Regions from separate parts of the Shewanella mytili genome, predicted to be linked through region 2. Evidence: riboswitches for the same ligand, from Rfam matches in the RefSeq annotation. Region 2 holds a riboswitch; the other holds the start of a gene.
What was found. A riboswitch is a leader RNA that binds a small molecule or an ion and turns the genes downstream of it on or off. The one in region 2 is predicted to bind lysine.
Positions count from the first base shown of each region.

Region 1: it holds a riboswitch for lysine, as region 2 does, so the genes downstream of both, lysC (lysine-sensitive aspartokinase 3) here and ACIDEJ_RS00770 (Na+/H+ antiporter NhaC family protein) in region 2, are expected to answer to the same signal.

Region 1 covers NZ_JBKOUD010000002.1:189,024-196,789, forward strand. Annotated here, with positions in the region: gene rplU (50S ribosomal protein L21) at 1-83, shown strand, start outside; gene rpmA (50S ribosomal protein L27) at 99-353, shown strand; gene cgtA (Obg family GTPase CgtA) at 473-1,639, shown strand; gene ACIDEJ_RS03610 (threonine/serine exporter family protein) at 1,668-2,429, shown strand; gene ACIDEJ_RS03615 (threonine/serine exporter family protein) at 2,426-2,899, shown strand; gene folA (type 3 dihydrofolate reductase) at 2,930-3,421, shown strand; gene arcA (two-component system response regulator ArcA) at 3,493-4,209, opposite strand; gene ACIDEJ_RS03630 (DUF3293 domain-containing protein) at 4,743-5,171, shown strand; lysine riboswitch at 5,284-5,458, shown strand; gene lysC (lysine-sensitive aspartokinase 3) at 5,587-6,942, shown strand; gene asnC (transcriptional regulator AsnC) at 7,008-7,469, opposite strand; gene rluA (bifunctional tRNA pseudouridine(32) synthase/23S rRNA pseudouridine(746) synthase RluA) at 7,584-7,766, opposite strand, start outside.
Region 2 covers NZ_JBKOUD010000001.1:177,469-185,234, reverse strand. Annotated here, with positions in the region: gene ACIDEJ_RS00780 (M3 family metallopeptidase) at 1-1,324, shown strand, start outside; gene ACIDEJ_RS00775 (GGDEF domain-containing protein) at 1,388-2,608, opposite strand; gene ACIDEJ_RS00770 (Na+/H+ antiporter NhaC family protein) at 2,696-4,267, opposite strand; lysine riboswitch at 4,362-4,554, opposite strand; gene ACIDEJ_RS00765 (electron transfer flavoprotein subunit alpha/FixB family protein) at 4,637-5,560, opposite strand; gene ACIDEJ_RS00760 (electron transfer flavoprotein subunit beta/FixA family protein) at 5,562-6,311, opposite strand; gene ACIDEJ_RS00755 (H-NS histone family protein) at 6,623-7,018, shown strand; gene ACIDEJ_RS00750 (amidohydrolase family protein) at 7,190-7,766, shown strand, end outside.

The sequences.
Region 1 (7,766 bases), on a different contig from region 2:
TTCGTCGTCGTAAACACCACGAGAAGAAAATGGGCCACCGTCAGTGGTTCACCGAAGTTAAAATCACAGCAATCAACGCTTAATTAGGAGTCTGACTAATGGCACACAAAAAAGCTGGCGGTTCTACTCGTAACGGCCGCGATTCAGAAAGTAAACGTCTTGGCGTTAAGCGCTTCGGCGGTGAGTCTGTACTGGCAGGCAACATCATTGTTCGTCAACGTGGTACCAAATTCCACGCAGGTGTAAACGTAGGTATCGGTCGTGACCATACTTTGTTCGCACTGGCTGACGGCAAAGTGAAATTTGAAGTTAAAGGTCCTAACAACCGCAAGTTCGTTAGCATCGAAGAGTAATCTTCAACCTTTACTGCAAAGCCCCGCCATTGGTGGGGCTTTTGTTTTGGCATATTGTTTTTGGTGCCAGCTGAAGTTAACGGATATAATTCGAGCATTCGGCGGTATCAGGAGAGTTTATGAAGTTTGTTGATGAGGCAGTGATTAGAGTCGAGGCCGGCGATGGCGGAAATGGCTGCGTCAGCTTCAGGCGTGAGAAGTATCTGCCTGATGGCGGCCCTGACGGTGGCGATGGCGGCGATGGCGGCAACGTTTATCTGTTGGCTGATGAAAACCTGAATACCTTGATTGATTACCGTTTTGAACGTTTTCATGCCGCTGAGCGAGGTGAAAATGGCCGGAGCCGGGATTGTACCGGGCATGGCGGTAAGGATCTGGTGCTGAGAGTGCCCGTGGGTACCCGTGCCGTAGATGAAGATACCGATGAAGTCCTGGGGGATTTGACCCAGCACGATCAGAAACTGCTGGTCGCCAAGGGCGGTTTCCATGGCTTGGGGAATACCCGCTTCAAAAGCAGTGTTAACCGGGCGCCCCGTCAGCGTACCATGGGTACCCAAGGGGAAGTCCGCAGCTTACGGCTGGAGCTGTTACTGCTGGCGGACGTGGGCTTGCTTGGCTTGCCCAATGCGGGTAAATCCACCTTCATTCGTGCGGTTTCCAGAGCGACTCCAAAAGTGGCCGACTATCCGTTTACCACATTGATCCCCAATCTTGGGGTGGTAAACCCTCGGCCGGGTCAAAGCTTTGTGGTTGCCGATATTCCCGGGCTGATTGAAGGCGCGGCAGATGGTGCCGGGTTGGGGATCCGCTTCCTGAAGCATCTGGAACGTTGCCGGGTGTTACTGCATATTGTGGACATTGAGCCGGTGGATGGTTCTGACCCTGCAGAGTCTGCCAAGGCCATTGTGGCAGAGCTGGAAAAATACTCTCCCAAACTGGCCGGCAAACCCCGTTGGTTGGTGTTCAACAAGGCGGATTTGTTACTGGAAGAGGAACTTCAGGAAAAAGTTGCCAAAGTGGTCGCAGACATAGGCTGGGAAGGTGAGGTATATACTATGTCTGCCTATACACGCGAAGGCACTGCCAAACTGACCGAGAAGCTGTATGACTTTATCAGTCAGTTGCCACCGGAAGCGGCAGATGAGGACTCAGAGGATGAGGTAAACTTCAAATGGGGGAGTGAGCATCAACAGGATGCTGACGATCTCAATGAAGATTATGATGATGACTTTGACGACGATTTTGATGACGATGATTACGACGTCGAGGTTATATACCAACGTTAATCGCTGATATGAGAGAGCCTGAATCCCTGTGTACGCTGATACCCAAAACGATATCACCCGGCAGGTAGTCCGGGCCGCTCAACTATTGTTGGCTTATGGCGCTGAATCCGACTTGGTGGAAGAGTTGAGTCAGCGCCTCGGACAGGCACTGGGGCTTGCCAGTGTGGAGTTGTCCATTTCCTCCAACGCCCTGGTACTGACCAGCCTGGTACATGGGCGTTGTGTTACCACCACTCGGCGCATTCGGCAGCACGGCATTAATATGGCGGTTGTCTGTGAGTTGCAGCGCATCTGCTTGTTAACGGAAAAAGGCTTATATGGCCCTAATGACGTGCGCAAACGCCTGGCGCATATCCGCCCCCGCAGTTATCCCAAATGGGTACTCATTCCTTTTGTTGCGCTCTCGTGCGGCAGCTTTTGCCACTTGTCAGGTGGTGATGCAGCCGCCTGTTTAATCACCTTTTTTGCCTCTGCCATCGGCATGTACGTGCGCCTGGCCATGGCGGCCAAACATTTTAACGTGTTGGTGAATTTTGCAGTGACGGCATTTATCACCAGCATTTTGGCGCAGGTGGGCTTCATGTACCCGCTAACCGCCACCCCCAGGCTTGCAGTAGCTGCTGCTGTGTTAATGCTGGTGCCGGGCTTCCCCATGATTAATGCCATTTCCGATATGGTCAAAGGCCACATGAATGTGGGCATTGCCCGTTGGGGACAGGCGACGTTGATGACGGTGGCCTCGGTGATTGGCATTACCATTGCCATGCAGATAGGGGGGTTGCTGGAATGATGGCGCTATTGTTGCAATTGATTGATGATGCCTTTTTTGCATCCTTCCCCGCAATTGGCTTTGCCATGCTGTTTAATGTGCCGCGGCGCTTTTTGCCCTATTGCGCACTTGCCGGGGCGGTAGGTCACTGTTTTCGTACCATCCTGATGCAGTTTCTGTCAGTACCGATTGAGTGGGCCACCTTTATGGCGGCAGCCTTGATTGGGGTGATGACCATTGTGTTTGCCAAGCGCCATTTGGCACCGCCTTTGTTATACGGGGTTGCGGCCATCATTCCGATGATCCCGGGCTCCTATGCTTACAATACGGTGATTGCACTGGTGGAGTTGGCGGCCCATTCTGAAGTTCAGCCTGAGGTATTGGCCCAAGTGGCGCTGAACGGCGTGAAAACCGTCTTTATTTTGGGGGCGCTGTCCGTGGGATTGGCAATGCCATCATTGGTGTATTATCGTACCCGCCCAATCATTTAATCTGTCTTACAGACGGCTACGGAGAAGGTCATGCAAATCGCGTTGATTGCCGCGATGGCAAATAATCGGGTCATTGGCAAAGATAATAATATGCCCTGGCATTTGCCGGAGGATTTACGTCATTTCAAACAAGTGACCATGGGCAAACCGGTAGTGATGGGGCGGCGCACATTCCAATCCATAGGGCGGCCGTTACCCGGCAGGCAAAATATCGTGATCACCCGTGAAGCGCAGTTGCAGTTTGCCGGCGTGACCATGGCAAGCTCGTTAAGCGATGCTGTTGCCAAAGCCGACACATGTGATGAACTGATGATTATCGGTGGTGGGCAGTTATACCAAGAAGCATTGCCGTTGGCAGACAAGCTGTACTTAACCCATATTGAGCTGGATGTGGCGGGAGATACCTGGTTCCCCCAGTGGGATGATGGCAGCTGGCTTAAAATCGCGGAAGACAGCAACCGCAGCGCTGACGGGCTGGCGTATCATTTTGTGACGTATCAGAAGCGAACTGCAGAAAAATAGCGCTCGCTTGGGCAATATTGCTTGAGATGCATGCGCCTGTGGCCTTGGGCCAAACAGGCGCATGATAGTGCTTAAGCTTCCAGATGACCGCAGAAACGGTAGCCCTCACCATGAATGGTGGCAATGATTTCAGGGGTGTTCTGGTGACTTTCAAAATGCTTGCGAATACGGCGGATGGTGACATCCACTGTGCGATCATGAGGTTTCAGCTCACGGCCGGTCATCTTCATTAACAGCTCTGCACGGGTGAGAATTTTCCCGGGATTTTCCACAAAATGCAGCATGGCACGGAACTCGCTGCGGGGCAGTTTGTAGTATTCATTTTCCGGGCTTACCAGCGAACGGCTGTTAATATCCAGGCTCCAGCCATTGAATTTATAGCTTTCCACTGCGGCTTTGTCTTCTGGCTCGTTACCACTGGTGGTTACCCGGGTCAGCAGGTTGCGGGCACGAATGGTCAGCTCCCGGGGATTGAACGGCTTGGTGATATAGTCATCAGCGCCAATTTCCAAACCGAGGATTTTATCCACTTCATTATCGCGCCCGGTCAAGAAGATAAGACCGATATTGTTGATTTCGCGCAATTCCCGAGCCAGTAACAGGCCGTTTTTACCTGGCAGGTTGATATCCATAACTACCAGATTGATATTGTTTTCCTGGAGTGCTTGATGCATCTCGGCGCCATCATTGGCCTCTGTAACAACATATCCTTCAGCTTCAAAAATACTTCTCAGCGTGTTACGGGTAACGGCTTCATCTTCAACGATAAGAATGTGCGGGTTTTGCATATCATGTACCTAATAAATCAGATTGTCCTAACCATGAGCGGAGCTCATATCCGGTTGTTTTCTATGGTTCCCGAAGGCGTCATGCCTGTGTGCGGGGTAAAACCGCGTTACATCGTCGGCACTGCATGATTAGTTTAAGTTTGCAATGGTGGTTACCCATGTGCAAATTGTATTAGCTGAGATATCCCAATATGGATTTAGTTCCTGATTTCTATGGATATCCAGCTTATTTTTTCAAGATCCAAGAAGATCACTTAGGGTGCTTGGGATCTGGATGCTGCAACTTTGGAGAATAATAAGGCAGTATCAACAGCACACTATGACCGAAATGAAAATACCTGAATATTGTACTCTTATTGTGCATTTGTTAACAAATGAAATGTTAAAAAAGCGCAGGTGATTTTATATCGGGGCATGTTACGGCTGAAATTACGGCAGTGTTAATGGGGTAGCGTCATGTTTTGGTAGAGATTGTATGTTTTGCTAGGCTTTGTTCAAGGTGTTAATCAATCACGTCAAGAGGCTCCTGTTTAATGGATGATGGATTTGACTTGTTGTGGCAATACTACCTCGATACCTGCTTTCTATTGAGCCAACCCATTTCTGATGGGGTTTCTTTTGCCATTATTACGGCGCATAACCCGCTGGGAGAAGTGTTAACGCCAAGCCAGAACCGGCTGCGGGACCGGGCATTGCAACAGGATATTGCTCAATTGCAGGTGCCTTACAGGATGATTGTCGGGGCGGCGCCCGATCTCAGCCATATGGAAAAAAGCTGGGCGTTATTTACTTCCCGGCCCCAGGCATTGCAATTGGCAACCAAATATCAGCAAAACGCCTTTTATTATGTCAATTGTGGGGTGGTGTATTTGATCCCCTGTCTGAAAGGCCGGCATGTGGGGGAAATGGGGCGGTTTTGTCAGCGGGTGAGAATTGTGCCTGAATTGCCTGACGGCGTGTAGCCCGGCAGTGGTAGTGCTGACTGATTTTTCATCCCGGGTTAAAATATCGTTGACTTAATCTCAATATTGTTGCTAATGTCGGCAACCGTCATCCGTGGAGTCATCCATCGGACGGCACAGAAGAGGAGCGTTAACTAGGTAGTGAACTTGAGGAGGCCAATCTCCAGTGACGGTTCATGAGGGAGATTAACGCCGAGGTGAGAGGAGGCTTGGTCAATCCTGTCATCGGTTATTCAGGCTGAATCCTGATGACTGTCACCGTATTTTGGTGGAGAGCTTCTGGTGAGGATGATTGTTCCCTTTCCTTGGGTGCCTTTGTATCAACGCCAGGCTCTTCGAACGACATTTGTTCGGAGCTGATCATGAATTCAATGCAAGTTTACCTGTGGTTTCCTGTTATGCGGGAGGTCAGGTAATGTCCTTAATTGTTGCTAAATTTGGTGGCACATCCGTTGCCGATTATGAGGCCATGGCGCGCTGCGCCGATATCGTATTAGCCAATCCCTCTACCCGACTGGTAGTGACCAGCGCGTCCAGTGGCGTGACCAATTTACTCGTGGCGCTGGCACAAACAGGGCTGCCTGAATCCCAGCGTTTGGCCCTGCTCAAGCAGATTGCAGCCATTCAGTATGCCATTGTCGACAGATTACCCCACAACGATGAAGTGGCAGCCGCCATTGACAGTCTGTTAACGCGCATTGATGTGGTGAGCCAGCAATTGCAGCATGAAGCCGACAAGGCCCTGACCGATGAACTGCTGTCTTTGGGAGAACGCTGCGCCTCGATTTTGTTTGCTGCGGTTTTTCGGGCCAAAGGCGCGGTTGCTGAAGCGTTTGACGTGCGCCAGGTGCTGCGTACGGATAGCCATTTTGGCAAAGCCGAGCCACAAATCGGCCAGATCCGCGAGTTTAGCCAAAAGCTGTTGCTGCCCGGGTTGGCTTCACGATTATTGGTGACGCAAGGCTTCATCGGGGCTGACGCCGATGGGCATACCACCACCTTGGGACGTGGTGGCAGCGATTATTCTGCCGCCTTGCTGGCAGAAGCCCTTGAAGCGGAGGCACTGCAGATTTGGACCGATGTGGCGGGTATTTACACCACCGATCCCCGTTTGGCCCCCAATGCCAGACCCATTGCGGAAATCAGTTTTAATGAAGCTGCCGAAATGGCGACCTTTGGTGCCAAGATATTGCATCCGGCCACCATTTTGCCGGCCGTGCGCCAGCAAATCCAAGTGTTTGTGGGATCCAGCAAGGCGTCGGAAAAAGGCGGCACCTGGATCCGCCATCAAGTGAACAACCCTCCGGTGTATCGGGCGGTTGCCTTACGGCGGGATCAGACCTTGATGAACCTGCACAGTTTGCAGATGCTGCATTCGCCGGGTTTTTTGGCAGAAACCTTTGCCACCCTGGCACGCCATAAAATATCGGTGGATCTCATCACCACCTCGGAGGTGAATGTGGCGTTAACCCTAGATAAAACCGGTTCACAATCCAGTGGTCAATGCCTGTTAACCGAGGCGTTATTGCAGGAATTGTCCCAGCATTGCCGAGTTCGGGTTGAAGACAATCTGGCACTGGTGGCGGTTATCGGTAATCAGATTGCCTCCACGCCGGGGATTTGCCAGCGGGTGTTCAGTGTGTTGGCACCCCATAATGTGCGCTTGATTTGCCAAGGGGCCAGTTCCCACAATCTTTGCATCTTGGTGCATGAAGCCGAAGCGGCCGATGTGGTGGCCACCTTGCACCGGGCATTGTTCGAGGCGCCATAGCCGGTTGCGCAAAGGGCAACTGACAGCAACAGGCGGCAATGGGCCTGTTGCTGAGATGCGCAGCCCTAGGGTTTTACGGCGCGAACGATGGGGTTTTGCAAGCTTATCAAGGTTTCTGTGGACTGGATTTCGTCAATGGACTGAATGCGGTTGATCAGCACATGCTGCAGTGCATCGATTGATTGACACATCACTTTGACAAAAACGCTGTAGTTGCCTGTGGTGTAGTAGGCTTCCACCACTTCTTCCAGCTCGTTGAGCTTGGAGATGGCTGCTGGATAATCGCCGGCACTTTTCAGGTTGATGCCGATAAAGCAGCACACGTCATAGCCCAGCGCTTTTGGGTTGACGGTAATTTGGGCACCCGTAATGATGCCGGCCTGTTTCATCTTTTCCACCCGGACATGGATGGTGCCGGCACTTACATTAAAGCGTTTGGCCAGTTCCGCGAATGGCGTCCGTGCGTCCACCATCAACGCTTCGAGTATCTGGTTGTCCAGTTGATCTCTTTGAAATGATGTATCCACAATCACTTGCCTTTAGTTTTTTTTATCAGCCATAAATTTACGTTTTTTATTATCACTTTACCAGTCAACAGCACAATTTTGTGGCAAATGCACTGTAAGGAAATGATACCGGCATTATTGGTCGCCTTGCGCTTCTGTAAAGGGGACTTTGGTGGTAAAGCTCATGGGCTCACCTGAGTAGGGATGGGTGAAACTGAGTTCGGCTGCGTGTAGCAGCAAGCGGGGGGCAAGGGCTTTGACTTCGGGGTCGGCATAAAAGCCGTCGCCTAATATGGCATGTCCCAGTGACATCATGTG
Region 2 (7,766 bases):
CCAGAAAATTTGGCAGGCTTCGGCCAACCGCGGCTTGAGTGGCGATGATGAAACCGTCTCATTGGTGGCCCGCCTGGCTCAGTTGCGGGCAGAAAAAGCCAAACTGCTGGGGTTTGATAACTGGGCCAGCTACCGTTTGGCACCACAAATGGCCAAAACGCCAGAAGCCGTTTTTGAAATGTTCAGCTCCATGGTGCCAGCCGTGGTGGCCAATACCAAAAAAGAAGCCGATGCCATCCAGGCCATGATCCGCAAAACCGGCGCTGACTTCAAACTGCAACCCTGGGACTGGGCTTACTACGCCGAAAAAGTCCGCCAGCAACAGTACAATCTGGATGAGAGCAGCCTCAAGCCCTATTTCGAATTCAACCGGGTGCTGCAAGACGGTGTCTTTTATACCCTGAACCAGCTCTATGGTGTCACCTTTAAGCCGCGCCCGGATCTGCCGGTATATCACCCGGACGTCAAGGCCTGGGAAGTATTTGATGCCGATGGCAGCAGCCTGGCCATTTTTTACGGTGACTATTTTGCCCGTGAAGGCAAACGCGGCGGAGCCTGGATGAACTCATTCGTGCGCCAAAGTGGCCTGCTCGAGCAAAAGCCCGTGGTGGTCAATGTGATGAACATCCAAAAAGCTCCGGACGGTGAACCCACGTTTGTCAGCTATGATCAGGTCACCACCATGTTCCACGAGCTGGGACACGGCACCCATGGCATGTTCTCCAAAGTCACCTACCCCAGCCTGTCAGGCACTGCCGTATCCCGGGATTTTGTTGAATTTCCCTCCACTTTCGAAGAAGACTGGGCAGCCCATCCCAAAGTGCTGGCAAACTATGCCAAGCACTATAAAACCGGTGAGCCACTGCCGGCAGACATGCTCGACAAGTTACTGCGCTCACGCAGTTTCAACATGGGGTTTGATACCTTGGAATACATGTCTGCCGCCCTGCTGGATTTGGAATGGCACAGCTTGAGCGCCGATGCCCCGTTACAAAATGTGGCGCAATTTGAGGCCAGCGCGCTGGCAAAGCATGGCGTGAATTTGGCGGCAGTGGCACCACGTTACCGTTCCAGCTATTTTGCCCATGCTTTTCCCGGCGGCTATAGCGCCAGCTACTACGCCTACATGTGGAGTGAAATCTTGGCGGCCGATGCCTTTGCCTATGTGCAAACCCAAGGCGGGCTGGAGCGGGATATTGGCATGAAGTTTCGCAAGGCCATCCGCGAAGTGGGCAACAGCGTGCCCCCCATGGAGGCCTACCGTAATTTCCGCGGAAAAGAACCCACCACGGATGCGCTGCTGAAACGCCGCGGTTTGCTGTAAAAATGGGATGACATGGCAAAAGGCACCAGCCTTGTCCATGTAACGAACCAACAGTCAGGCCTCTTAGCCCAATGGCAAAGAGGCCTTTTTATTGGTATCAGGATGGAGGTCACCTGGCTGCGAACACCCGTGTTCACTGGCTGCGTCGCGCTGGTTGTCTTTTGTCACCAAACGGATGCAGTTACGCCCTTGCGCTTTGGCCACATACAATGCACCATCCACCTGTTGCAATATTTCAGCTGCCGATAATTCACCGGCAAGACACCAGCTTGCCCCGATACTGACCGTCACTCCAAAGGACTGGTTCTGATACACCAGACGTAATTCTTCTACCTCCCCCCGTATGCGCTGGGCGATTGCCAGAGTTTGTTCAACATCGGCCTCTGGCAACAAAATGGCAAACTCTTCGCCACCATAACGGGCAGCAAATGCCCATGAAGGCAAACAGCTTTGCAGCAATTGCCCTATGCGGGTCAGACACAAATCACCCGCTGGATGTCCCTGTTTATCATTGATTTGTTTAAAGTGATCCAAATCCAGCAATAAGATCCCCAAAGGGCCCTGTAAACGTAACCGCTGCAGCTGAAGATTGAAATGGCGACGATTAAACAATCCGGTTAACACATCGGTGCGGCTCATCAGATCCAGACGTTCGGCGGAGTCTTTCAGCTGGAAGCGGGTCAATAACTGCCGCCAGTATTCCCGATGATGCAAACGACAAAAGCGATAAACCGGATAGAGTGATATCACCAGCAATCCGCCCGCCAATATGTCATGAGGCCGCCACTGAGTCACAATTGCCAGGCCGATGGGCAGGGTAAAAGTCATTAAAAACAGTCGTAGCTGCTGTAAATCAATCGAGAGGGAAATGCTGATAAAGGCGTAAAGAATGCCGCAAATCATTAAGGCGGGTTCTCGCAATACCGCAAATTCTTCCACGTGCAAAATCATCGCCATCAAAAATGACCAGCTCAAGGCATTCAACGCCAACCCGAGCGCAATACGCCAGTCAATAGGCGCCACCACCGACAATGATTGTGTCTTGAGTGCCTGCGCCATAAAATGCCAAATTCCCAGCGCCCGGGCACCCGCGGCCACCCATAACAGCAACGCCCCTTGCCACATTTTGCCCTGTTCAATGGGCATGGCTAACAAGCCATTGAAAGGGATCAGAAAAAACACCCAGCAAAACAGATAGACCACCGAGCCGGACATCATGCGCCAACGCAAATCTTTCAGGAAACGTTCCCGCACTTCTATACGATATTTTTCCGGGATATTCACTGTGATATTAGCTCCGAAAACAGATGGCCAATACAGTATAGGCAATAAAAAAGCGTTGAATGTCAACGCTTTTGTTTATAGTGTGTCTCACGCCGCCCGATAACGGGCCTGTTGCCATTTCAACCACAACAAGCCGCAAAGGAACAACAAGGTACTGGCCAGCAATCCCAACCACACGGATTCGGTAAAGCCCAGCACCACGTAACCGCCCAAAGAGATAAGCGCCACCAGCACCGCATAAGGCAACTGGGTCAACACATGGTCAATATGATGGCAGCTGGCACCGGTGGACGACAGGATGGTGGTATCTGAAATCGGCGAGCAATGATCGCCAAATACCGCCCCCGCCAACACGGACGCCAGCATGGGCAACATCATGCCCTGATGACTGCCCATGGCCATGTCGGCAGCAATGGGCAGCATGATGCCGAAAGTGCCCCAACTGGTGCCGGTGGAAAATGCCGTTAACCCCGCCAAAATGAACAGCACCGCCGGCAACAACGCAAACGGAATGTTACCGGTTGCCAAACTGGCCATGAACTTGCCGGTTTCCAGTGCGCCGATAATGCCGGCGATGGTCCAGGCAAACATCAAGATGTAGATGGCCGGTAACATGGAGCGGGCCCCGGCGGTAAGCGCCTTGAGGATCATCTCTGGGGCAATTTTTTGGGTAAAGGCCAACAGCAGTGTCACCCCTAGTCCTACCAGCGCACCGAAAAACAATGACGAACCCACATCGGTTTTTTCAAAGGCACCAATCAGGCTAAACGGCAGTTGCTCCTGGGCCAGTGCCTTAGCGCCACTGTCGACCATGAAATAAAAAGTGGCAATCACCAAACTGGTAATCGGTAAAAACAGGCCTCGCACCTGCCCGCTTTCCGCTTCCGGCAAATCCCCGTTGGCACCAGGCGGCAACCCCTTGGCATCATCATAAAGATGGCCTTTACGGGCACTGAGCTCATGGCGCCGCATGGCCCCGATGTCCAGTTCCATAAATGCCACGCACAGCAGCAACAGCAGGGCAAAAATGGCATAGAAGTTCATCGGGATCATCTGCATGAACGCATTGAGATGACCGCCATCACTCATCCCGTGACTGGTAAGGATCCCGCCAATCAGGGCGATGATATAGGCCCCCCAACTGGAAATGGGCGAGATCACGCACACCGGAGCGGCGGTGGAGTCCAGCAAATAGGCCAGTTTTGCGCGGGAAATGTAATAACGGTCGGTTAGCGGCCGGGCAATGCTGCCCACCACCAGGCTGTTGAAATAGTCATCGATAAAGACCACACATCCCAGGAACATGGTAAGCAATTTTGCATCCCGCCGGTTGCGGATATGCTGTCTGGCCCAATCAGCAAAAGCACGGGCGGAGCCGCTGACGGTGATTAATGCGGTGATCATCCCCAGTAGCATCAAAAAGCCCAGGATATACAGGTTCCAGGCATTGGGCGCGCCATCGTCCCACACAAGTGCGGTAATACGGCTGCCCAGATACCATGCCGAATCCGTGACAGACCACTGATTCAGTAACAGGGTACCCATAAGAATGCCCACCCCAAGGGACAACAACACCTTGCGGGTAACAATGGCGAGCAGGATAGCCACTACGGGTGGCAATAATGAAAGTGCCGAATCGGCATAACTAAGTACTGTCATTTTTAATATATTCTAATGTGACCGGCGGGAGGCATAAAACGGCATACAAGAGACACAACGTCCCGTGATGCCAGCCGATCATGACAGACCGACGTCTTTCAGTAGCGCTCCACGGCAGTTAACCTGGCTATTGCTAGCCTACCATGGCAGTGCTGCCCCTATTCGGGAACAGCCCCAGCAGCGAAATTGATGGTTTCAGCTACTTCGGCACCGGATCCTTTCACGACACATCAAACGGTATCACCCTGCTTGTCGTTACTCATATCAGGTGCGCCTCTACTTCTCAGAACACCATATGGCGTGAGGCAGAAAACAAAAAAGGCAGCAAGGGTGCTGCCCGTTGCTGCCTATCCTGACGCAGTTGCCGAATTAAATCAACTCTGCCAACTGCGGTAATGCTTCAAACAAATCCGCTTCCAGGCCATAATCTGCCACCTGAAAAATGGGCGCTTGCGGATCTTTATTAATGGCAACAATCACTTTGGAATCTTTCATGCCTGCCAGATGTTGGATGGCACCGGATATGCCCACGGCGATATAAAGTTCCGGAGCCACGATTTTTCCGGTCTGTCCCACCTGCAGGTCGTTGCTGATATAACCGGCATCCACGGCTGCCCGCGACGCGCCCACGGCGCCGCCCAGCTTATCTGCCAGTGTTTCCAACAAGGCAAAATTCTCGGCGCTACCCAATGCCCGGCCACCGGAGATAACCACGCGGGCACTGCCCAGCTCCGGCCGCTCGGATGCCACAACCGTATGAGACACTTCAGTGCATGCGGAAGGGATTACCGCATCCAGCGAAATAATTGCCCCGTTGCCGTCATTCGCCACGCCGTCAAAAGCACTGGCGCGCACAGTGGCAACTTTCACGTCATCCAGCGTTTTCACGGTTTCCAGCGCATTACCGGCATAAATGGGGTGTACAAAGGTATCCGCATCCACCACCGAGACAATTTCAGACACCATGGCCACATCCAGCAAGGCGGCAACCCTGGGTAACAAGTCTTTCCCCGCTGAAGATGCCGCGGCCACAATGTGGCTATAGTCCGAGGCCACACTCACCACCAGCTTGGCCAGGTTGTCTGCCAGTTGCCCCTGGTATACGGCATTGTCGGCCAGCAGGACCTGCTTGACACCGTGCAACTGCTGCGCGGCTTGCGCCACAGCGGCGCAATCACTGCCGGCCACCAGCACGTCAATGTTATCGTTCATGCTCGCTGCAGCAGCCACTACCTTAGCGGTTTCAGCCTTCAGGCTGACATTATCATGTTCTGCGATTACTAAAACGGCCATGTCAGATCACCTTTGCTTCATTTTTCAGTTTATCCACCAGCTCTTCGATAGAAGATACCATTACCCCGCCCTGACGCTCCGCGGGCGGCGTTACCGACAATATCTGCTGATGGGGTTTCAGGCTTACCTCCAGCTCTGCCAGCGTGAGCGTCTCAAGTGGCTTGCGTTTGGCCTTCATGATATTGGGCAATGAGGCATAGCGGGGTTCATTCAGGCGTAAATCCGTAGTGACAACCGCTGGCAGTGACATGCTCAGCTGCTGCAAACCACCGTCCACTTCCCGTGTGACCAACAGTTTTTCTCCGTCAATATCCACGGCTGAAGCAAAAGTGGCCTGGGGCATGTCGGTCAGTGCCGCCAACATCTGTCCTGTCTGATTGTTATCGCCATCAATGGATTGCTTACCCATCAAAATCAGCTGCGCCTGCTCTCGTGCTTGTACCGCTTGCAGGATTTTTGCAATGGAAAGTGGGGGCAACGCATCATCGGTTTCCACCAGAATCGCGCGATCAGCACCTAGCGCCATTGCCGTGCGCAATTGCTCCTGGGCGACTTTGGGACCAATGCTTACCACAACGATTTCAGTGGCTTTACCGGCTTCTTTCAATCTGACCGCTTCTTCCACGGCAATTTCACAAAACGGGTTCAGTGCCATCTTGAGATTGGCAGTGTCCACGGCAGAGTGCTCTGCGTTGACACGAATTTTGACGTTGGCATCCACCACCCTTTTAACGGGCACTAATACTTTCATAGGGCTTCCTTCGCTGCACTCGTAACAGAAATCAGAACTTGCGGCACTCACCAGCAAGGTGTTGTACTCGAAGCAACTCTAAGCTACGTTTACGTTCACGTCAAACTTTTTAAACGAGCGTTTGCCTAAAGTTTTATATAAAGGGAACTGTTGCCCATAAAAAAGGGTCCTAGGCTTGATTAAGTTTGCTTAAAAATAAAAAAAACGCGGATAAAGTGAATTTCATTTGATCCGGATAAATAATGTTTCTATTATTCGTGGGAACATTATTTTAAACCAAAGTTATATATAGAGACTGGAATCAAAATAATATGAGCGAATTTCTCGAAATATTGACTCACGCCCGTCGCTTTAAGGCTGCTATCAAAGATTTAAGCGTGGAAGAGCTGCGCGATATATTAAATAAACTTGAAAAGATTGTGGCTGAACGCGAAGAGGAAGCCGCAGAGGAAGCACAGGCACAAAAAGAACGCTTGGCTAAAATTGAAGAGATCCGTCAACAGATGGAATCTGTTGGCCTGTCTGTTGAAGACTTGGGCGCAGTAGTTGCACCTAAGCCGACTAAAAAACGTGCGCCACGTCCACCCAAATACAAAATTGAAGTAAATGGTGAAACCATCACTTGGACAGGCCAGGGTCGCATGCCCACTGTATTTAAAAATGCAGTGGAAAATGGCAGCTCCATGGATGACTTCCTTATCGAGTAAGCCCGGAGTCATTTTTAACAGCCCTGTTTTTTAACAGGGCTGTTTTGTTTCTGTCAGCAAATTGTCAGAAACATAACTTTCCAACCTTACTTACAATTCATTATTGGTATTTACACTCTATCTGCGATACCGTTAGTTTTGCCCTTCAGCTCAAGAAAGGTTCATCCGTTTATGAAATTGCAGACTTTCACCGCAGGTTTCCTGACCTTGGCCTGTTTCAGCATTCAGGCCGGCGAAAGCCAGCTGACAGACAACACGCCGCGCAAAACCGCACTTACCCATGCCACCTTGGTTCTGTCGCCGGAAAAGACATTACCCAATGCCACGCTGGTGATAGAAAATAATAAAATTCTGGAAATCATCAGCCACGGTAATATTCCGCAAGATGCTTATGAGATAAATCTGGAAGGCTATCGCGTTTATGCCGGTTTTATCGACCCTTACGCTGAATACGCAATAACAGAACAAGCTAAAGTTAACACTAAAAAACCACCGGTATATAAAATTGACCGTATCGGTGGAAATGCTGCCAATGGTGCCATTCACGCAGAAAAAGAATGGTTTTCTCAGGTATCACCCGATAGCAAAAGTGCGCAGAAATGGATAAAGAACGGATTTACCAGCGTACAAAGCGCCCATATGGACGGAATATTCCAAGGGACATCCGTGACATTATCGCTCGCGGATAAAAAAGCCAACGACATCATTTATAAATCCCGTGGCAAACAGTTTATGTCTTTTAATAAAG